4 regions of the Bradyrhizobium dasycarpum genome follow, and region 1 is predicted to be linked to each of the others. Evidence: predicted binding sites of a transcription regulator. Region 1 holds the regulator's gene; each other region holds the start of a gene.
The links. Region 1 encodes PhoB, which activates phosphate uptake and scavenging genes when phosphate is short. Its sites were predicted from a motif close to TGTCATNNANCTGTCAT; they were not measured.

Region 2: ACETMP_RS00810 (YbhN family protein) is a predicted target of PhoB. The motif match lies at 2,547-2,563, and genes of this name have one in related genera.
Region 3: phnF (phosphonate metabolism transcriptional regulator PhnF) is a predicted target of PhoB. The motif match lies at 2,373-2,389, and genes of this name have one in related genera.
Region 4: ACETMP_RS00675 (UDP-2,3-diacylglucosamine diphosphatase) is a predicted target of PhoB. The motif match lies at 3,937-3,953, and genes of this name have one in related genera.

Annotation. Positions count from the first base shown of each region.
Region 1 is NZ_CP169574.1:5,428,604-5,433,902, reverse strand. It holds gene ACETMP_RS25885 (aspartate aminotransferase family protein) at 1-1,112, opposite strand, end outside; gene ACETMP_RS25880 (GcrA family cell cycle regulator) at 1,572-2,081, shown strand; gene phoB (phosphate regulon transcriptional regulator PhoB) at 2,322-3,029, opposite strand; gene phoU (phosphate signaling complex protein PhoU) at 3,053-3,769, opposite strand; gene pstB (phosphate ABC transporter ATP-binding protein PstB) at 3,781-4,602, opposite strand; gene pstA (phosphate ABC transporter permease PstA) at 4,599-5,299, opposite strand, start outside.
Region 2 is NZ_CP169574.1:178,904-184,202, reverse strand. It holds gene ACETMP_RS00830 (YdcF family protein) at 1-565, opposite strand, end outside; gene ACETMP_RS00825 (hypothetical protein) at 629-1,216, opposite strand; gene ACETMP_RS00820 (hypothetical protein) at 1,296-1,730, shown strand; partial or broken gene ACETMP_RS00815 (ferritin-like domain-containing protein) at 1,798-2,305, opposite strand; gene ACETMP_RS00810 (YbhN family protein) at 2,735-3,817, shown strand; gene ACETMP_RS00805 (hypothetical protein) at 3,904-5,299, shown strand, end outside.
Region 3 is NZ_CP169574.1:5,593,449-5,598,747, reverse strand. It holds gene ACETMP_RS26730 (alpha-D-ribose 1-methylphosphonate 5-phosphate C-P-lyase PhnJ) at 1-125, opposite strand, end outside; partial or broken gene ACETMP_RS26725 (carbon-phosphorus lyase complex subunit PhnI) at 122-1,224, opposite strand; partial or broken gene phnH (phosphonate C-P lyase system protein PhnH) at 1,236-1,835, opposite strand; gene phnG (phosphonate C-P lyase system protein PhnG) at 1,840-2,304, opposite strand; gene phnF (phosphonate metabolism transcriptional regulator PhnF) at 2,424-3,152, shown strand; gene phnE (phosphonate ABC transporter, permease protein PhnE) at 3,284-4,129, opposite strand; gene phnE (phosphonate ABC transporter, permease protein PhnE) at 4,126-5,010, opposite strand; gene phnD (phosphonate ABC transporter substrate-binding protein) at 5,084-5,299, opposite strand, start outside.
Region 4 is NZ_CP169574.1:146,928-152,226, reverse strand. It holds gene ACETMP_RS00690 (caspase family protein) at 1-724, shown strand, start outside; gene ACETMP_RS00685 (threonine/serine dehydratase) at 983-1,966, opposite strand; gene ACETMP_RS00680 (glycosyltransferase family 4 protein) at 2,029-3,087, opposite strand; gene ACETMP_RS00675 (UDP-2,3-diacylglucosamine diphosphatase) at 3,101-3,913, opposite strand; partial or broken gene thiD (bifunctional hydroxymethylpyrimidine kinase/phosphomethylpyrimidine kinase) at 4,121-4,920, opposite strand; gene ACETMP_RS00665 (PAS domain S-box protein) at 5,251-5,299, shown strand, end outside.

The DNA of each region.
Region 1 (5,299 bases):
AAGGGCGGCAGGAAGCGCACGACATTGTCGCCGGCCCCGACGGTCAGGAGCTTTTCGTCGCGCAAGGCGGCGACCAGATCGCCCGAGGGCACGACGGCCTTGATGCCGATCAGGAGGCCCTCGCCGCGCACTTCGCAGACGATGTCGGGGTGACGGTCGATCACGGAGGCGAGCTTCTGCTTGAGCAGCAGCGACATCTTCTGCACGTGGTCGAAGAAGCCGGGCTTGAGCATGACGTCGAGCACGGCGTTGGCCGCGGAGATCGCCAGCGGATTGCCGCCGAAGGTCGAGCCGTGCGAGCCGGGGCCCATGCCGGCAGCCGCATCCGCGGTCGCCAGCACGGCACCGATCGGGAAGCCGCCGCCGAGCGCCTTCGCCAGCGACATCACGTCGGGCGTGACGCCGGTGCGCCGATACGCGAACAGATCACCGGCACGGCCCATGCCGGTCTGCACCTCGTCGAAGGCGAGCAGCAGGCCCTTCTCGTCGCAGAGCTGGCGCAACGCCTTGAGGAAAGCGGGCGGTGCCGAACGCACGCCGCCCTCGCCCTGGATCGGCTCGATCAGGATACCGGCGGTATCGGGGCCGATCGCCTTCTTGACGGCTTCGAGGTCGCCATGCGGCACCTGGTCGAAGCCGTCCATCGGCGGACCGAACCCTTCGAGATATTTTGCAGATCCGGTCGCGGCGAGCGTCGCCAGCGTGCGGCCGTGGAAGGCGCCTTCGAAGGTGATGATGCGGTAGCGCTCCGGCTGCCCCTTGGAGAAGTGATGATGGCGCACCAGCTTGATCACGCCCTCCAGCGCCTCGGCGCCGGAATTGCAGAAGAACACCAGGTCGGCAAAACTCTCGTGGCACAGGCGCGCGGCGAGCTTCTCGCCGTCCGGGCTCTGGAACAGGTTCGACATGTGCCACAGCTTCGTCGCCTGCTCCTGCAACGCCTTGATCAGATGCGGGTGGCAATGGCCGAGCGCATTGACGGCGACGCCCGAGGTGAAATCGAGATAGCGATCGCCATTGGTCGCGATCAGCCAGCAGCCTTCGCCGCGTTCGAAACCGAGGTTGGCCCTGGCGAAAACGGGGAGCAAATGCGGGGCTGCGCTGTTAGTCATGACGGTCACTTGATGTTGCGGACGGTGTGAGGCGTGCATTGCGCAACGCACCATCCACCGGCCCGGAAAAACGAAACGTGCCGCCTTTTAAGGGCGGCACGCGCGACTATCTTAGGCCTGGTGAAACGGGTGTCAATGCCGCCCGAAAGCCCCGGGAAACGGTGATTCCGTAGTCTTGCGGTGGCGATTTTGCGGGTTTTTGACCACGGAACATGTGGAAGCGAGTCGGCGGACTCTTGCGCGTGAGTCACGCCATATTGTAGCGTTTGGCTTGTCAGATACGACATCTCGTGCGGCAGTTCTGATCCCAAGAGTCCTCATGTACCGGCGTAAACGTTCGGGCGTCAGTTGCGCGCCCGGCGAGCCCTAAGGGATTCGAGCAGCACGGGTTTTTCGAGGCTTAGGCATTCGCCGCACGGACCGCCAGGATGGCAGCCGCGCGGCGAGGGAAAGGGTGCAATGACGGTTTTGACCTGGTCCGACGATCGCGTCGAGCAGCTGAAAAAGCTCTGGGAGGCCGGATTGTCGGCCAGCCAGATCGCAGCAGAGCTCGGCAATGTGACCCGCAATGCCGTGATCGGCAAAGTGCACAGGCTCGGTCTGTCCGGCCGCGCCAAGAGCCCTTCGTCGGCCGCGCCCCGGCCGCGCAAGGCGCGTCCCGCCCAGCACATGATGCGGGTGACCCGCCCGATCGCGCGCGGCAACACCGCGCTGGCGCAGGCCTTCGAGGTCGAGGTCGAGGCCGAACCCGTCACCTACGACAACGTGGTGCCGATGAGCCAGCGGCTGTCGCTGCTCGAATTGAACGAGGCGACCTGCCACTGGCCGGTGGGCGATCCCTCGAGCCCGGATTTCTTCTTCTGCGGCGGCAAGGCTCTGTCCGGCCTGCCCTATTGCGCCCAGCACTCGCGCGTGGCGTATCAGCCGGCGGCGGATCGGCGCCGCGCGGCACCGAAGCCCACGCGCTGAGTGAGATCTAGCTGATCGCAAAGGCGGCAGTCGTCACACGACGGCGCCTCAACCAACTCGGTGTCATCCCCGCGAACGCGGGGATCCAGAACCACGGGGCGCAATTGTTGCGCGCGATGGTTACTCCGAGTCTTCGACAAACCACGCCCTGTGGTTATGGATCCCGGCTCGCGCTGCGCGCGCCCCGGATGACGCCGGAGATCGCTGCCGGAGCTCGCCAAACCAGCTCTCGCTGGAGCTTTACGTCTGCTCCGCCTTCGCGAAGCGATCGTCCAGTGCGTAGCCGGCGCCGCGGACGGTGCGGATCGGGTCCTGCTCACGGCCGAGATTGAGCAACTTGCGCAGGCGGCCGATATGGACGTCGACGGTGCGCTCGTCGATGTAGATATCGCGGCCCCAGACGCTGTCGAGCAGCTGCTCGCGCGAGAACACGCGGCCGGGATGCTCCAGGAAGAACTCCAGCAGACGATATTCGGTCGGGCCGAGATCGATCGGGCGGCCCGAGCGCGCGACGCGGCGCTTGTCGCGGTCGAGCTCGATGTCGCCATAGGCCAGCACGGTGGCGAGCCGCTCGGGACTGGCGCGCCTGAGCAGGCCTTTCACGCGCGCGAGCAGCTCCGGCACCGAGAACGGCTTGACGATGTAGTCGTCGGCGCCGGTCGCAAGGCCCCGCACCCGCTCGCTCTCCTCGCCGCGCGCGGTGAGCATGATGATCGGCAGCTGCTTGGTCTCGGGCCGGGTGCGCAGGCGCCGGCACAGCTCGATGCCGGAGAGGCCCGGCAGCATCCAGTCGAGCACGATCAGATCGGGAATGTGTTCCTTGAGGCGGGTGTCGGCGTCGTCGCCGCGCATCACCGTCTCGACGTCATAGCCGTCGCCTTCGAGGTTGTAACGCAGAAGCTCGGTGAGAGCTTCCTCGTCCTCAACCACCATAATGCGTGCGCCCATGTTGTCGTCGCTCCTTGAGGTCTTCAGGTATTCGGGATCGTCGTGGCGAACGTGGTCATGTCGCCCTTCGGCCGCTTGTCGGTGATCGCCTGGCCTTCGATCATGTAGAACACGGTCTCGGCGATGTTGGTGGCGTGGTCGCCGATGCGCTCGATGTTCTTGGCGCAGAACATCAGATGGATGCAGAACGAGATGTTGCGCGGATCCTCCATCATGTAGGTCAGGAGCTCGCGGAACAGCGAGGTGCAGATCGCGTCGACCTCCTCGTCGCCCTTCCACACCGCCATCGCCGCCGGCAGATCGTGCGCGGCATAGGCGTCGAGCACGCTCTTGACCTGCTGCTGCACCAGGTCGGTCATGTGCTCCAGGCCGCGGAACAGCTTGAGCGGATGGAAGTCGGTCTCCAGCGCGGCGACGCGCTTGCCCATGTTCTTGGCGAGGTCGCCGATGCGCTCGAGGTCGGTCGCAACGCGCATGGCGCCGACGATCTCGCGCAGGTCCACCGCCATCGGCTGGCGGCGGGCGATGGTGAGCACGGCGCGTTCCTCGATGCGCTTCTGCAGCGCGTCGAGATCGGCGTCGATGGCGACGACGCGCTGGCCGAGCGCGACGTCGCGGCGGATCAGCGCATCGACGGAATCGACGATCATGCGCTCGGCGATGCCGCCCATCTCGGCGACCAGGCGCGTGAGCTCCTGGAGGTCGGTGTCGAAGGCCTTTGCGGTATGTTCAGTACCCATGTTGCGTCTCCTCAGCCGAACCGGCCGGTGATGTAGTCCTGCGTCCGCCGGTCGGTCGGCGACGTGAAGATCTTGCTGGTGTCGTCGAACTCGATCAGCTCGCCGAGATACATGAAGGCGGTCTTGTCGGAGACGCGCGCCGCCTGCTGCATGTTGTGGGTGACGATCGCGATCGTGTAGTTCTCGGACAATTCCTGGATCAGCTCCTCGACCTTGGCGGTCGAGATCGGGTCGAGCGCCGAGCAGGGCTCGTCGAACAGGATCACCTCGGGCCGCACCGCGACGGTGCGGGCGATGCAGAGGCGCTGCTGCTGGCCGCCGGAGAGCGACAGGCCGGAGGCGTTGAGCTTGTCCTTGACCTCATTCCACAGCGCGCCGCCGCGCAGCGCCTTCTCGACGCGGTCGTCCATCTCGGACTTCGAGATCTTCTCGTAGAGGCGGATGCCGAAGGCGATGTTCTCGTAGATCGTCATCGGGAACGGGGTCGGCTTCTGGAACACCATGCCGACCCGGGCGCGCAGCAGGTTGAGGTCGAGCTTGGGGTCGAGGATGTTGGTGTGGTCGAGCAGCAGCTGGCCGGTGGCGCGCTGGCCCGGATAGAGGTCGTACATCCGGTTGAAGATGCGCAGCAGGGTCGACTTGCCGCAACCGGACGGGCCGATGAAGGCCGTGACGCGGTTGGTGCCGAGCGCCAGATTGATGTTCTTCAGCGCGTGGTGCTCACCGTAGTAGAAGTTGAGGTTGCGCGCGGTGACCTTGGCCGGCGCCTCGGGCAGCGGCTGCGAGCCGGGGTGAACGCTCGGCGCGCTGACGGAAACAGACATTTCACTCATTTTGCAGTCCTCTCGGCACCAAGGATGCGGGCGCCAATGTTCAGGGCAAGCACGGTCAGGGTGATCAGCAGCGCGCCGCTCCAGGCGAGCTGCTTCCAATAGGCGTAGGGGCTCTGCACGAAGTTGTTGATGGTGACCGGCAGGTTCGCCATCGTCTTGTCCAGGCCGAGGCTGAAGAACTGGTTGGACAGCGCGGTGAACAGCAGCGGCGCGGTCTCGCCGGCGACGCGCGCCGTGGCGAGCAGCACGCCGGTGATGAGGCCGGAGCGCGCGGCGCGATAGGCGATGCGTTTGATCACCAGCGAGCGCGGCAAGCCCAGTGCGCTGGCGGCTTCCCGCAGCGGGTTCGGCACCAGCAGCAGCATGTCCTCCGTGGTGCGCACCACGACCGGGATCACGATCACGGCGAGCGCCAGCGCGCCCGCGATCGCCGAGAAGCCCCGCATCGGCACCACCACCGCGCCGTAGATGAACAGGCCGATGATGATCGAGGGCGCCGAGAGCAGGATGTCGTTGATGAAACGGATCACCGAGGTCAGCTTGTCGTTGCGGCCGTATTCGGCGAGATAGGTGCCGGCGAACAGGCCGAGCGGCGCGCCGATGCCGACGCCGATCGCGGTCATGATGATCGAGCCGACGATGGCGTTGCGCAGGCCGCCCTCGGTCGAGCCCGGAGGCGGCGTGTCCGCGGTGAAGA
Region 2 (5,299 bases), 1.7 Mb from region 1:
CCTTGTACGGCTCGATGTTGTCCCATTCGTGCAGCATGCGGCGACGAAATTCGGCATCGGTGTGCCAGAGCGCGCGCGGCGTCGCGAAGCTGTCGACGGTAAGCAGCATCTTATCGACCTCCGGCCAGTGCCGATGCAGCGTCATCGGGTAGCGCCGCGCGGTCCAGGTGTTGCCGAGGCAGATCACGCTGCGAATGGTGGCAAGGCCGAGCGCCGCATCGATGATCGGCAGCGAGAAGATCACGTTCTCGCCCGTATTCATGGCTCGATGCTCCTCGAGGACAAGTTCCGCCGGAATGCCGGCCGCAATCATCGCCGCCTTGATGATCGAGCACTCTGATTGCTCCGAGCCCGACGTCACCCCACCGCTGACAATCGCCCAGCGGAAATAGCCCTCGCGCCATAGCCGTGCCGCGGTATCGGCCCGCAGCGTGTCGTCCTCCCGGGTGCCGAACACGAACAACAGATCGGCCGGCACGAGCGGCGTCCCGATCAGATGCGTGCGGTTGATCTCGGCGATCTCATCGGCGGTCGGCAGACGAGCACCATTGTCCTTGGTTGACATGGCCACACGATGCGGCAACGGCGCACGGCTGCGAACTCACGTTTCATTGCGGCCGGTTGCAAGCTATGGCAGCAGCGCCTCGGGCAGCCGCTCCAGCGTATAGCTCCCCGGCCGGTTGCGGCGCACGAAGCCGCCGACCTGCCAGGCGAACAGCGCGGCAAAGCCGAGGACGAACAGCGCGCCGGCGAACTCGCCGATCACGAGGGCGCGGATCAACAGGCCCGCCATCGCGACCGTCAGCATCGCGAGGAACGCCAGCACCATCGCATAAGCCATGCGGCCGAGCCCCGACGTCAGCACCGCGCGGCTGCCGGCTTTGGCCATCCGCGCATGCAGTTCGACGATGAGCGTGCGAAAACTGTTGTTCTGCGGCGCCATCAGCGCGGCGGTCTGCCAGCTCGTCGACAGGATCGCGATGCGGCGGCCGCTGCTGTGGGTGATATCGGCACGAAAGCGGTGCTGCTGCATCGAGACCGGGCGGAACGACAGCCGGATCGCACTGATCTCGTCATAGGGCCACAGGCCCGAGCGGCCGCCGATGTGCCAGGACAGCCCCTGCTCCGTCAGCGCGAAGCGATGCGCCGAGCCGATCAGTGACGCCTTGTAGGCATAGCTCGTGACTGACGCGGCCTCGGCTTCCGAACCCTGCATCCCGACAATCGATCCCGTCCGCGCCATCGCGCCCGCGATCCGCTTGCGCGGTCGCCCTCGCCCATCCTACAAGCGAGGCATGGTTGAGACGACCTTTTTTCCGCGCCGCCTGATTCTCGGCGCCGCAATGATCTCCGGCGTGCTGCTGGCGCTCGCGGTGCACATGCTGGGCGCGCGCTACGGGCTCGACCTCGGCGGGCTCTGGCGCTCCGACTCGGCCGAATTCATCCCCGCGGGCGCGGCGATCGCGTGGTGGCTGATCGCGACGGTCGGCTTTTCCGGCGGCTATTTCACCGCGACGCTGATGCAGAGCGCGGCGTCCGGCCAGATCCCGCAGCGGATGCGCCAGTTCCTCATCGCGGTCGGCGTGCTCCTGCTCGCGGGGGCGGGTCAGGCAGCCTCGGCGCCGAGCCCGATCCCGACCGTCTCCGCCGTGCTGGCCGGGCTCGCCGCGCTCTGCCTCGGCGCCGTCATGGCGTTCTGCGGCGCCCATTTCGCGCTGCGCCGGGGCTGAAGCCGACACGCGCCGCAAAAAGAACGCCGCGCGGAGGCCGCGCAGCGTTCGTCGAATTGGGCTCGGCTCAGCTCGCCGCGCGCAGGTTCACCTTGCTCTCGGCCAGCGTGGTCAGCTTCTGGTCGGTCGCCTTCTCCTCCTCGAGGCGTCTTGGCGAGCACGGCGGCGCAATCGTTGCGGCCGAGCTGCTTGGCCCAGGCGATCAAGCTGCCGTAGCGCACGATCTCGTAATGTTCGGCAGCCTGGGCCGCGTTGATCAGCGCGGCGTCGAGCACGGCCTTGTCGGCAACTTCGCCGGCGGTCTCATCGGCTTCCTCGATGATGCCGTCGATCGCCGGACAGTCGACCGCCTTGACGGGGACGCCATGCATCTTGAACACTTCCTCGAGCCGCGAGACGTGCTGCTTGGTCTCTTCGAGGTGCGTCAAAAAGCCCTGTTTCAGCTGCGGATCGGTGGCCTTGCTGGCCATCTTCGGCAGCGCCTTGGTCAGCTGCTGCTCGGCGTAGTAGATGTCCTGAAGCTGATGCACGAACAGGTCGTTCATGGTCTTGATGTCTTTTGTGAACAGTCCCATCGTTCCGTCCTTTTTCGATTTGCTGGAACACGCAGGCAGCGGCTTGCACGAAAAGCCGCTCATTCCGCCATGTTCGGGTTGCTGTTCGGACCCAACGAACGCGCGACATCGACGTTCCAAAAACCCCCGCATGGCATTGCGTTGGAACAAGGCGGGCGGCGCCGGGATCTGAAATCATAGGCCAATACGAACGCACGCGCCGGCCGGCTTCACGACTCATATGCTTAACGCGCCTCCGAGTGTGAACCGCGTATGACAAAGTTGCCGGTCCGGCGCAGAACCTATTGTTGTCAAGGGCTGCACAAGCTGCAGTTTTTGCCTTAAATGAGCTGGATCACGCCTAGCGATCGCTGCCTGCCTTTGGTGATGATCGCACCCGAACTGGCCAATGCCTGGCCCGGTCGGTCTTGCCCCCCGCCGGGAGGATGAATGCACGGACTGCTGCCCGCGCTGAAACGCGGCTTCAAGAGATGGATCGGCTGGCGACGGCTTGGAGTTGCCGCGAGCATCTTCATCATCGCCTTCGCGATCACCACGCTGGTGCGGACCCTCAAGGGCATCGATACCGGGGTCATCCTGACCGCGTTGACCGAAATTCCCCGCGGCAGTATCGGGCTGGCGGCGGTGTGCGTGTTCTTCGCGTTCTGCACGCTGACCTTCTACGATTATTTCGCACTGCGAACGATCGGCAAGAAGCACGTGCCCTATCGCATCGCGGCGCTCTCCAGCTTCACGTCCTATTCGATCGGCCACAATATCGGCGCCACCGTCTTCACCGGCGGCGCGATCCGCTTCCGGATCTATTCGGACTACGGGCTGAACGCGATCGACGTCGCCAAGATCTGCTTCCTGTCGGGCCTGACCTTCTGGCTCGGTAACATCTTCGTGCTCTCGATCGGCTTGGCCGTCCATCCGGACGCGGCCTCCTCGATGGATCAGCTTCCTCCATCGATCAACCGGCTGATCGCGCTCGGCGGCCTTGCCTCGATCGGGGCTTATCTCGCCTGGCTCGTCATGGGCGAGAAGCGGCGCGAGCTCGGCCAGAAGGGTTGGAAGGTGGTGCTGCCCTCGGCGCCGCTGACGCTGGTGCAGATCCTCATCGGCGTGGTCGATCTCGGCTTCTGCGCCATGGCAATGTACCTCTTGATGCCGGCCAATCCGCCGATCGACTTCATGTCGCTGGCCGTCGTGTTCATCCTGGCCACCCTGATCGGCTTTGCCAGCCATGCGCCCGGCTCGATCGGCGTGTTCGACGCCGCCATGCTGGTGGCGCTGCCCCAGTTCGGCCGCGAGGAGTTGCTGGCGACGCTGCTGGTGTTTCGCATCCTCTATTTCGTGATCCCGTTCGGCCTCGCCATCTCCATCATGGGCACACGCGAACTCTGGATGAACGTGGTCGAGCCCTGGCAGGAGCGGCGGCGGCTGGCGGAGGCCTGTGCGCAGGCAAATCTGCCCAAAGAGGTGACGCCGATGCAGCGCGAGCGGTTGCTGCGACAGGCCAACAAGCGCTGAAGCGGCCCGCCCGGACCTGAGGGTTGCGGGCGGCAGCGCAATGCCCTCTTATTTCCGCCTCAACTTTGCCGTTGAAGACGCGGGCCATGATCCCTGTATTGCTTCGTACCCTCTGCGCCAGCGTCCTGCTGCTGGCCGGACTTTTGACCGTTTTGCCGGCCGAGCGCGCCGCCGCGCAGGACGCCGGCCCCCTGCAGATCAGTTGGGAGGTGCGTAACCGCTTCCGGCTGTTCCGCGAAGAGCGCGACTTCCTGCTCCATGTCGAGAATGCGCGTAACCGCAGCATCCTCGCCGCAGAACAATCGCTGGAGCTCCAGAGCGAAGGCCGCGGCTGGGCGCGCAACATGGTCAACCGCCTCTGCATCGACCTTCAGGGCCGCGTCAACCAGCCCTGCACCCGCGACAACACCAAAGAGAACTACCTCACCCCGATCGACCATCCCGTCACCGTGCGTCTCGTGGGCGCGGTACCCGTCGGCGCCACCTGCGCCTGGTCGTTCGACGACGGCGACGGCCCGCAGCAATCGACCTTCGACTGCGCCGAGCCGATCAACCTGCGTGTCCGCTACGGCAAGCAGACGGTCGCGACCGTCGACGTCTCCGCCGGCTCCGATCCGACCCAGCGGGTCCAGACCGAGATCCAGGTCCGCGACATCTTCGTCGCCGGCCTCGGGGACAGCATCGCCTCGGGCGAGGGCAATCCGGACCGGGCGCTGGCGCTGTCCGACGAAGGCTTCTGTTTTCGCTCCTATCTCGGCACCGCCGGCGGGCAGTACTACCGGCCGAGCCGCCACGGCTTCAAGGGCGGCCGGGCTTGCGAGGCCCCGGATACGCTCGCCAACTGGCAACGCTATAGCGCGCTCTGGTTCAACGCGCCGTGCCACCGCTCGCTGTACAGCTACCAGACGCGCACGGCCTTGGCGCTCGCAGTGCGTTACACGCACATCGCGGTGACCTACCTGCCGCTCGCCTGCACCGGCGCCAGCATCGGCGACGGCCTGCTCGGCTCGCAGCGCGCCCGCGAATGCCCGCCCGGCAAGACCGGCGTCTGCAACACCAGCGTGAACGCGCAGGTCGCCGAGCTGCGCGAGGCCCTCACCGCGGCGAAGAAACGCCAGCCCGACCGCGCGCTCGATCTCGTGCTGCTGTCGGTCGGTGCCAACGACGTCTATTTCTCGGGCCTCGTCGCCGACGTCATCGTCGACACCGCGACCGAGCGGGCGCTGTTCCGCCGCTCAGGCGTGATGGCGAGCGTCGACGAGTCCCGCGATGCGCTGGCGCGCGAGCTGCCGCAGAACTTCGTCAAGCTGCGCGAGGCGCTGAAGCCGCTGGTCGGCGGCGACCTCTCGCGCGTGGTCTATGTCTCCTACGCCAATCCCGCGCTCGCCGACGGCGGCGTGCCCTGCCGCGGCGGCCGCGCCGGCTTCGACATCCATCCCTCCTTCAACGCCGACCCGCAGCGGCTCGCCCGCGTCTCGACTT
Region 3 (5,299 bases), 160 kb from region 1:
GGCATCTCGCGGCTGGCGAACGGCACCTGATAGCCGGGGATCGCGATCGCCTTGAGGATGGCGCGGCGGATCATCCGCTTGGTCTGCTCGTCGAGATAGGCGAAATTATAGGCCGGCGCGTTCATTCCGCGGCCTCCTTCATGGCTTCGGGCGCTTGGGCATCCGCGAACTCCTGCCGCAGCTTGCGCAGCAGGCCGAGCTCGGACTGGAAGTCGACATAGTGCGGCAGCTTCAGGTGCTCGACGAAGCCGGTCGCCTGGACGTTGTCCGAATGCGACATCACGAATTCTTCGTCCTGCGCGGGGGCACGCACCTCCTCGCCCAGCTCGCGGGCACGCAGCGCCCGATCGACCAGCGCCATCGACATGGTCTTGCGCTCGCTCTGGCCGAAGGCGAGGCCATAGCCGCGGGTGAAGCACGGCGCCTCGGTCGCGGAGCCCTTGAACTGGTTGACCATCTGGCACTCGGTGAGCTCGATGGCGCCGAGCGGCACCGCGAAGCCGGCATCTTCCGCGAAGAACTCCACCTCGACCTCGCCGAAGCGGATCTCGCCGGCAAAAGGATGGTTGCGGCCATAGCCGCGCTGGGTGGAATAGCCCATCGCCAGCAAGAACCCTTCGTCGCCGCGCGCCAGATTCTGCAGCCGCAGATCGCGGTCTGCCGGAAAATTCAGTGGCTCGCGAGTGAGATCGCCGACGCCGGCGCCCTCCCCGCCTGCGGCGAGGATTCGATCAAGCCGTCGCGGCCGAGAATGTCCGTCACGCGCGGCGTCGGGGCGGTGGAGGCATCGGCGGTGGCCGGCGTCTCCGGCGCAGATCCCTGCGCGAGCGAGGGATCGAGCAGGCGGTGCGTGTAGTCGAAGGTGGGGCCGAGGATCTGGCCGCCGGGAATATCCTTGAAGGTCGAGGACACCCGCCGCTGCACCCGCATCGCACCAGTGTCGACCGGCTCGCTGGCGCCGAAACGCGGCAGCGTGGCGCGGAAGGCGCGAACCAAAAAGATCGCCTCGATCAGATCGCCGCGCGCCTGCTTGATTGCCAGCGCCGCAAGCTCGCGATCGTAGAGCGAGCCTTCGCTCATGACGCGGTCGACGGCGAGGCCGAGCTGCTCCGAGATCTGGTCGAGCGTGACCTCCGGAACGCTCTGGTCGCCGCGCCGCTTGTGGGCGAGCAGGCGATGGGCGTTGTCGATGGCGCGTTCGCCGCCTTTGACTGCGACATACATGCTTCAGCTTCCTTGCTCACGACGCGCGTGGTGCGGGGGATCGCGACCACGGCGTCATCGGCGACCAGCACGACATCGATGCCGCGCGGAAACAACGCCTCGTTGACCTGCAGGCGCTCGAACAGATCGAACGGCTTGATCGACGCCTGGAGCCTCACGGCGCCGTCGATGCCGGGACCGCGCAGCTCGAAGCTGCGGCCTGCGTTGAGGCTCTCCACCTGGAGGATGATCGTGGTGGAGCGATCCGGATATTCGCTGGTCCCGAGCGCGAAGCGTTCGAGCGGCGGAAGCGCGGCGCCGTCACCGATCAGCGCGAAGCTCGCTACCGAGCTATCCTGCACCAAAGGCGCGCCGGTGTGGAATTTCAGCCATTTCGCCGCGTCCGGGCTCGCCGCCATCCGCGCGTCGAGCCAGAGCGGAGTGTCGTGGTCGAACAGCGTCAGCGCGATCGCGGCGGTGCCGCGCATCATCGTATCAGGCGCCCCCGCCATCGGCACGATGCGATGGACCGAGCCAGGCCGCGCCATCGCGTCCATCACCGAGCGAAAGGTCGATTGCGCCGACAGCACCTTGTCGGCGAAACCCGGCGGCAATTCGGCAATCGTGGTCATGATCTCACCCCTCACCGCGCACCATGGTGTAGAAATCAACCTTCGTGGCGGCGGTCTCCGCCGCCGCCTGATTGCGGCGAATCATAAGCTGCTCACGCAACGGCGCGATTACATCCCGCTCCACCGCGCCGCCGAAGTCGCGGGACTGCACCAGCGCATCGCACAGCGCGATCAGCCGCGCCTTCTCGCCGTCACGCCCGAGCGTGTAGCCGAACCCGACCTCGCCGCTCGCGAGCTTCACCGCTGCTCGCGACACGGTGGCTTCGCCGAGATTGAAGGGTGCGCCGTCGCCGCCGATCCGGCCGCGCAGCATGACGAGGCCATTTTCCGGCGCGCGCAGATCCTGATGGTCAGGGATGCGTAAGTCGCGGAGGCGGGCGGCGATCTCGCCCGCCTCCGCGTGCGCCAGCACGGCCATCGCGGCCTTGCGCTGGGCTTGCTGGTTGTTGTGCTGGGTCACCCGATTCACCGAACCTTTGACGGAGCTTGCCGCATCGAAGTTGTCTATGATAATAGACAACTTCATACGGGAGCGCCATGACTGTTTCGTGACAAGTGCGTGATTTCTGGGCTAGGCTGACCGGCGATATGAGCATGCAAGACACTGCATCGTCCGGCGTCGCGCTGTGGCGCCTCGTTGCCGACGGCATCGAGCGCGGCATCGCCGATGGCCGCTTCGCGGCCGGCGACAAATTGCCGGGCGAGATGGAGATCGCCGAAACCTATCGCGTCAACCGCCACACCGTGCGGCGCGCGCTGGCCGCCCTCGCCGAGCGTGGCCTGGTGCGCGCCGAGCGCGGCAGCGGCACCTATGTCGAAGCGCAGAAGCTGGCTTATCCCCTGCGCTCGCGCACGCGGTTCTCCGAGATCGTCGGTGCCGGCGGCCGCGAGCCGCATGGACGGCTGATCGAGGCGACCGACGATATCGCGACGCGCGAGCTCGCACGGGAGCTGGGACTGAAGGCCGGCGCGCCCCTGGTGCGGATCGAGGCGATCCGCCTCGCCGACCGCACCCCGATCTGCGTCTCCACCACCTGGCTGTCGGCCGAGCTGTTCCCGAATGCGGGCGCCGTGTTCGCGGCGACGCGCTCGATGACGAAACTGCTCGCCCATTACGGCGTGCGCGACTATCGGCGCGGCGCGACCCGGATCACCGCAGGCATCGTGGACGCCACCGACGCGGCGCGGCTGGATCTCGCGCTGGGACGCCCGATCCTCGTGGTCGACGCCACCGACCACGATCTCCACGGCAAGCCGCTGATGACCAAGCATTCGCGCTTCGCGGCGGAGCGGGTGGAGTTTGTGGTGGAGCCGTAGCTCCTCTGCCAGTTGAAGTGAGAGATGCCGTAGGGCGGGCAAAGCGAAGCGTGCCCACGACCTTGATCATGTCGGAGAAAATTCGCGGGCACGGCGCTGACGCGCCTTTGCCCACCCTGCAGCACCGACGGTCAGGCGACTGCTCGCTTGCCGATAATCGCAAAGCGCAGCTTGCCCGAGATGAAATCGATCGCGGCGACCGCGACCAGGATCAACAGGATCAGGAACGACACCCTCTGCCATTCCAGCACACGGATCTGCTCGGCGAGTTGCAGGCCGATGCCGCCGGCGCCGACGATGCCGATGATGGTCGCCGAGCGGGTGTTGGATTCGATGTAGTAGAGCACCTGGCCGGCGATGACGGGCAGCACCTGCGGCATCAGGCCGAAGCGGATCTCGTGCAGGGCACTGCCGCCGGAGGCGCGGATGCCCTCGACCTGCTTCTTATCGGCGCCCTCGATCGCCTCCGAGAACAATTTGCCGAACGCACCGAAATCCGACACGGCGATCGCCAGCACCCCGGCAAACGGCCCGAGGCCCACGACATTGATCCACACCAGCGCCCAGATCAGGGTGTCGACGCCGCGGATCGAATCCAGCACGCGGCGAACCGGGAAGCGCAGGATGCTCGACGGCACCACGTTGCGCGCTGCAAGCAGGCTGACGGGAAGCGCGAACACGGCGGCCAGCGTGGTGCCGAGCAGCGCGATCGACAGCGTCTCGCCGAGCGCCTTGAGATAGACCGGCAGCGAGGAACCGGGATCCGGCGGGATCATCATCAAAGTGATCCAGCCGAGCTGACTGAGGCCGGCGAAGAAGCGCGACGGCGAGAAGTCGAGATCGACCAGGCCGTAAATCAGGATCGCGAACGCCGCGACGATCATCGCCGGCATCGCCAGCCGCGCCGAAGCGGGACGGTCGAACACGTCGGGATAGCGGGCGCGAAGCTCTCGCGGATCGACCTCGTGCGGCGTCACGTCCGCGCCTCCTTGCCGAACAGGCGGCCGCGCAGCCAGCCCGTGCTGATGTCGATGAGGAAGACGGCGACGATGATGGTGAGCAGGATGGCGCTGACATCCGAGTAATAGAACTTGCGAATGGCGACGACGAGCTCCTGGCCGATGCCGCCGGCGCCGACGAACCCCATGACGGAGGCCTCGCGGACGTTGATCTCGAAACGCAGCAGCGCGTAGCTGGCATAGCCCGCCGTCACCTGCGGCACCACGGCAAAGCGCATGCACGACAGCCAGCTTGCGCCGGTCGAGCGGATGCCCTCGACCGGCTTTATGTCGGCGTTCTCGACGACCTCCGAGAACAGCTTGCCGAGCGCACCGGTTGAATGGATCGCGATCGCGAGCACGCCGGCCATCGGACCCAGCCCGAAGGCAATCACGAACACCAGCGCGAACACGATGCCCGGAACGGTGCGGGCGAATTCGAGCAGGCGCCGGACGACGAAGCGCAGCCAGGGTGCGGGCGAGGTGTTCTCGGCGGCGAGGAAGTTCAGGCCAAATGCGAGGATCGCGCCGATCAGCGTGCCGACGTAGCTGATCAGCAGGGTCTCGCCCAGCATCTTCAGCCATTTGCGCCAGCCCCAGAGCCACTCGCCGACATCGGTCCAGACCCGCTGGCCGCTGTCGAGCGTAAAAATGCGGTCGAAATAGCTGACGAAGTTGCCGAAATAGCTGAACAGCGTGCGCAGATTCACTTCCGCGCCGACCGCGGCGAGAACCAGCGCCGCGGCGAACATCGAGGCTCCGAACAGGAGGCGGAGCCGCCTGCGTGCCACCGCCTGCCGATAGGCGGCGTTGAGCACGGCGAGCTGCTGCTCGGGAAGGATCGAAACCGCTGTTGTCATGGGCTTGAGATGAAGTCCCGTCAAAGAAAGAGCCGGGTCGATCGACCCGGCTCCAGTGGTATCGTCGTGATACTCAGGACGCCTTCTTCTTACGCAGGGCGTCGACGAACTTGATCAACTCGATCGTGCCATCCCAATCCTTGGTGGTGGCGGGATGGAAGCCCTTCTTCTGGCCGTCGGAGAGGCGATCGAACGCGGCCTTGTCCTTGGTCGGCGCGTCGAAGAACGCCTTCACAATGGCGGCCTTGGCGTCTTCCGGCAGGTCGGAGTTGAAAGCATAGGGACCATT
Region 4 (5,299 bases), 1.7 Mb from region 1:
CGGCAACAGCCCCTATGCGCAGGTCGCGCTGAAGCTGCAGGCGCAGCCGAAGCAGATCCCCTTGATGCAGGCGACCAAGTTCCTGGCGCCGCAGAACATTGTCCCGACCTTCAAGATCGGCAATCTCGGCCAGCAGAAATACATGCCGCTGCTGCAGCAGGGCAATGGCGGCGGTCAGCTCAACGGCAACCTGCCGATCGTGCAGAAGCCGATCGACGGTAATGTCATCGGCAAGCCCGGCAATGGCGGCCAGATCGTCAATCTGCCGGCTGGCAACAACAACCAGCAGAACGGCACGCCGTCGCAGACCCCGGGCAAGATCGTCACCCTGCCCGCGCCGACCACCACCAACAAGGGCGGCATCGGCAAGATCGTGACGCTGCCTGCGACCAGCAACAAGCCGGACGGCGGCAACGTCAATGGCAAGCCGGGCAAGATCGTGAGCATGCCGGTAAACATCGGCAAGGGCGGCGCGACGATCGACGCAAAGCCGGCCGTTCAGACCCAGAACCAGCCGATCCGCGTCAACAACGGCAACACCGGCATCGTGAAGCTCAACAACAACCCGGTGAACAAGGTGCAGAACAGCGTCCAGACCAACCGTCCGCAGCTGAACTCGATGCCAAGCCGCATGGTCAACAGCAACAGCAACTTCCGGCAGTCGATGAACCAGGCGCCGAGCATGAGCAATGGCGGAAATCGCCGCAGCGGCTTCATGCGCTGATCGCGCGAACGAAGAAGGTGTGCTCCCTCCCCGCAAGCGGGGGAGGTTGCACCGAGCAAGCGGATCGTTCGAAGCCAGCAGACACAAAGACAATAGACACAAAGAAAGGGGCAGAGCGGTGACGCTCTGCCCCTTGTCTTCATCTCAGCCCTGAAGGTCGTCATTGCGGGATGTGCGGAAGGCGCAGGCCCGGAAGCCATAACCCCGGCTGGTGGCTATGGATTCCGGGCTCGCGCTCCGCGCGCCCCGGAATGACGGCTAGGCCACCAGCTCGGCGAACAGATCCGCATCAACGTTGCCGCCGGAGAGCACGATGACGACGTTCTTGCCGGCGACGTCGAGACGTCCCGCCAGCAGCGCGGCGAGAGCGACGGCGCCGCCGGGCTCGACCACCAGCTTGAGCTCGCGATAGGCGAACGCCACGGCGGCGCCGACTTCCTTGTCCGATGCAGTGACGCCGCGCGCCAGCAGCTTGCTGTTGATCGCAAAGGTCATCTCGCCGGGGATCAGGGCCATCAGCGCATCGCAGATGGTGCGGCCCGCGGGCCCGTGCGGCTCGCGATGACCCGCGCTCAGCGAAATGCCGTGATCGTCGAACGCCTCGGGTTCGGCCACCACGATCTCGGCGAGCGGATAGCGTGCCTTCACCGCGGTCGCGACGCCCGCGATCAGGCCGCCGCCGGACGCCGGTGCCACCACGATGTCGGGGGAAAGGCCAAGCGTTGCCATGTCCTCCGCGATCTCGCGGCCGGCAGTGCCCTGTCCTGCGATCACGAACGGATCGTCGTAGGGCCTCACCAGCGTCGCGCCGCGCTTCTCGGCGATGCCGCGCGAGATCGCCTCGCGGTCGTCCTTGTCGCGATCATAGAGCACGACCTCGGCGCCGTAGGACTTGGTGCGCTCGCGCTTGGACAGCGGCGCATCGGCAGGCATCACGATGGTCGCCTGCATGTCGAGGATTTTTGCCGCCGCCGCCACGCCCTGGGCGTGATTGCCGGAGGAGAACGCGACGACGCCGCCGGCGCGCTTGTCCTGCGGGATCGAGAACACCTTGTTGAAGGCGCCGCGGAACTTGAACGAGCCGGTGCGCTGGAGCATCTCCGGCTTCAGGAAGACTTTCGCGCCAACCCGCTCGTTGAGCACCGGAAAGGACAACAGCGGGGTGCGGATGGCGTAAGGCGCGATCACGCGCGCTGCGGCGTCGATGTCGGCGGGGCCGATCGGGAGAAGCTGTTCGGTCATATCAGACCTTATCGCGGCCATTGAGCCGCGGGCAAGACACCTCCGCGCGAGGAATCTTCCCTTCAGGCGACGAAGCGCGGCTGTTCCGTGCCGTCCCGGCCCGGCAGCATGCCCCCCACCGCCTGGATATTATCAACAAAAGCCCTCGCCGAGGCTTCCCAGGTGTAATTGGCGGCGAATTCGACACAGTCCTGCCGGGAAATGTCGAGCGCCGCGAAGCAGGCGTTGCGGAGGTCGTGATCGAGGGCACCGACCGGGGCATTGCCGATCACGTCGCGGGGGCCCTTCACCGGAAAGGCCGCGACCGGCAGCCCGCTCGCCAGCGCCTCCAATAGCACCAGGCCGAACGTGTCGGTCTTGCTGGGGAATACGAACACGTCGGCCGCCGCATAGATGTCCGCCAGCGCCTCGCCATGCTTCTCGCCGAGGAAGATCGCTTCGGGATAGGCCTCTTCCAGCGCGGCGCGCGCCGGGCCGTCGCCCACGATCACCTTGGTGCCGGGCAAATCGAGGTCGAGGAACGCTTCGAGATTCTTCTCCACCGCGACGCGGCCGACCGACAGGAACACCGGTGCCGGCAGGCAGAGGTCGATGGCACGCGGATGGAACACCTTTGTGTCGACGCCGCGCGGCCACAGCACGACATTGTCAAAACCGCGCTCGGCCAGCTCGCAGGCGAGCGCAGGCGTTGCCGCCATCACGGCACGGCTGGGGGCATGGAAGCGGCGCAGCGCCCGCCAGATCAGCGAGCCCGGAACCGGCACGCGGGCGCGGACATATTCGGGAAAGCGGGTGTGAAAGCTGGTCGTGAACGGCAGCCGGCGCTGGCGGCAATAGCGGCGGACCATCAGGCCGATCGGCCCTTCGGTCGCGATGTGGATGCTGTCCGGGCGCGCCTCCTCGATCAGCCTGGCAATGCGCGCGGGGCGCGGCATCGCCAGCCGCACATCGCGATAGCTCGGCATCGCGAAGGTGCGGAACGCTTGCGGCGTCAGGAACGTGAACGCAACGCCGGAACCTTCGACGTCAAGCCCTTCGGCCGCGTCAGCGAGCTTGGTCAGCGTCCGAACCACACCGTTGACTTGCGGGTGCCAGGCGTCGGTCGCGACCAGAATGCGCATCGGGCGGCCTCTGTTATGCGGCTCTGGCTGCAACCTGCGGGACGGCCGCCGGCTTCTGCAGATGATCCGCCCAGGTGATGATCTCGAAACGACCGTCGTCGTGCTCGACGAGCGCGGTGCAGCTCTCGACCCAGTCACCGCAATTCATGTAGCGAATGTCGCCTTCGTCGCGGATCACGGCATAGTGGATGTGGCCGCAGATCACGCCGTCGGCGTCGTAGCGCCGCGCCTCGGCGGCGAGCGCCTGCTCGAACGCGCCGATATAATTGACCGCGTTCTTGACCTTCTGCTTGGCCCATTGCGACAACGACCAATAGGGCACCTTGAACAAGCGGCGGAAGAAGTTGACGAAGCGATTCATCTGGATCGCGAAGTCGTAGGCCTTGTCGCCGAGATGGGCGAGCCAGCGCGCGTTCTGCACCACGAGATCGAAGATGTCGCCGTGGATGACGAGATAGCGCTTGCCGTCGGCGCCGGTGTGGACGGTGTTCTCGACCACGTCGATGCCGCCGAAATGCGTGCCGTAATAGTTGCGCAGGAACTCGTCGTGATTGCCGGGGATGTAGATGACCTTGGCGCCCTTGCGCGCCTTGCGCAAAAGCTTCTGGACGAGGTCGTTGTGGGATTGCGGCCAGTGCCAGCTCGATTTCAGCGCCCAGCCGTCGACGATGTCGCCGACCAGATAGATCGTGTCGGCATCGTGGTAGCGCAGGAAGTCGAGCAGAAGATCGGCTTGAGAACCGCGGGCTCCGAGATGAACGTCGGAGATGAACAACGTGCGAAAGCGCCGCTCGGGGCCCTCGTCACTCACATCGTAACTTCCCATGCGCCAGCCTGTAACAATGTCCCGTGACAGGGGGATGACCGATTGAACCCGTGAGGCACCTCTAGATACGAATCACGCCTAGCCTCGCCCTCCCTGCGAATATCAGTCGCATGCGACAATCAGGCGACACGGCGCCGCAGAAGGTGATCGTCATGGGGGCCAGCGTGCCCCCAAACTGCGCCGCGGCGGCGCTCCCGCGCGCCCGCGTCAGTAGAACCTGTGAAAATGATGGATCGGGCCGTGGCCGTGTCCAACGCTGAAGCGGTCGGCGGCGGCGATCGCCGCGCTGATCCAGGTCTTGGCGTTGCGCACGGCGCTTGCCAGATCCTCGCCCTTGGCGAGCCCGGCCGCGACCGCCGAGGACAGCGAGCAGCCGGTGCCATGGGTGTTGCGGGTCGCGACGCGCGGCGCGGCCAGCGCGAGCGTTCCCTCGCCGCTGACGAGATAATCGATGCTCTCGGCGCCCTCGCCGTGCCCGCCCTTGATCAGGACCGCACGGCAGCCGAGCGCCAGCAGGCGCCGCCCTGGCTTTCGATCTCCGCTTCGCTTGCCGCGACCGGCTCGTCGAGCAGCGCCGCGGCCTCCGGCAGGTTGGGCGTTATCACCGACGCCAGCGGTACCAGTTTTGTGCGCAGCGCATTGACGGCCTCCGCGGCGAGCAGGCGATCCCCTGACGTTGCCACCATCACGGGATCGAGCACGACGTGTCCCGGCGACCAGCGCAACAGTGCGGCCGCGATCGCCTCGATGCTGACGACCTGGGCCACCATGCCGATCTTCACCGCGCCGATGTCGAGATCGGAGAACACCGCATCGATCTGCTCGGTGACGAACGCCGCCGGCACGGCCTGGATGCCGGTGACGCCGCGGGTGTTCTGCGCGGTCAAGGCCGTGATGACGGACGCGCCGTAGACGCCGAACGCCGCAAACGTCTTCAGGTCGGCCTGGATGCCGGCGCCGCCGCTCGAATCGGAGCCGGCGATGGTGAGTGCGACCGGGGTCGTCATCGCCGGACACATTTGCTGGAGACGGAAGCCATGGCTTGTCCTAGCGCGACCGCGAAACACCGGCAAGCGCCGACCTGCCGGCGGCAGCCTGTGATTCGCCGTGGCGCCCCCAGTTCGAATCAGGCGAACTCGAGGGCCTCGGCGCCGCAACGGTACGGGATGCAACCACGCGGAAACCCTTGGTATAGTCTTGAACTGCTTCGTCGATGCGGCAGACGTCGGGTGGTCGACCTGTCAGCGACACCGATGTCCCGGGCCGCAAGGCCGCTCGGAACGGAATCGTGGGGTGAAACGATGTGGGCCTTTTTCGAACGTCTCCTCGACTCGTCCATGCTTTCGCCGCACGGCATCTGCCTGTTGTGGGAACCCGAGCTGATCT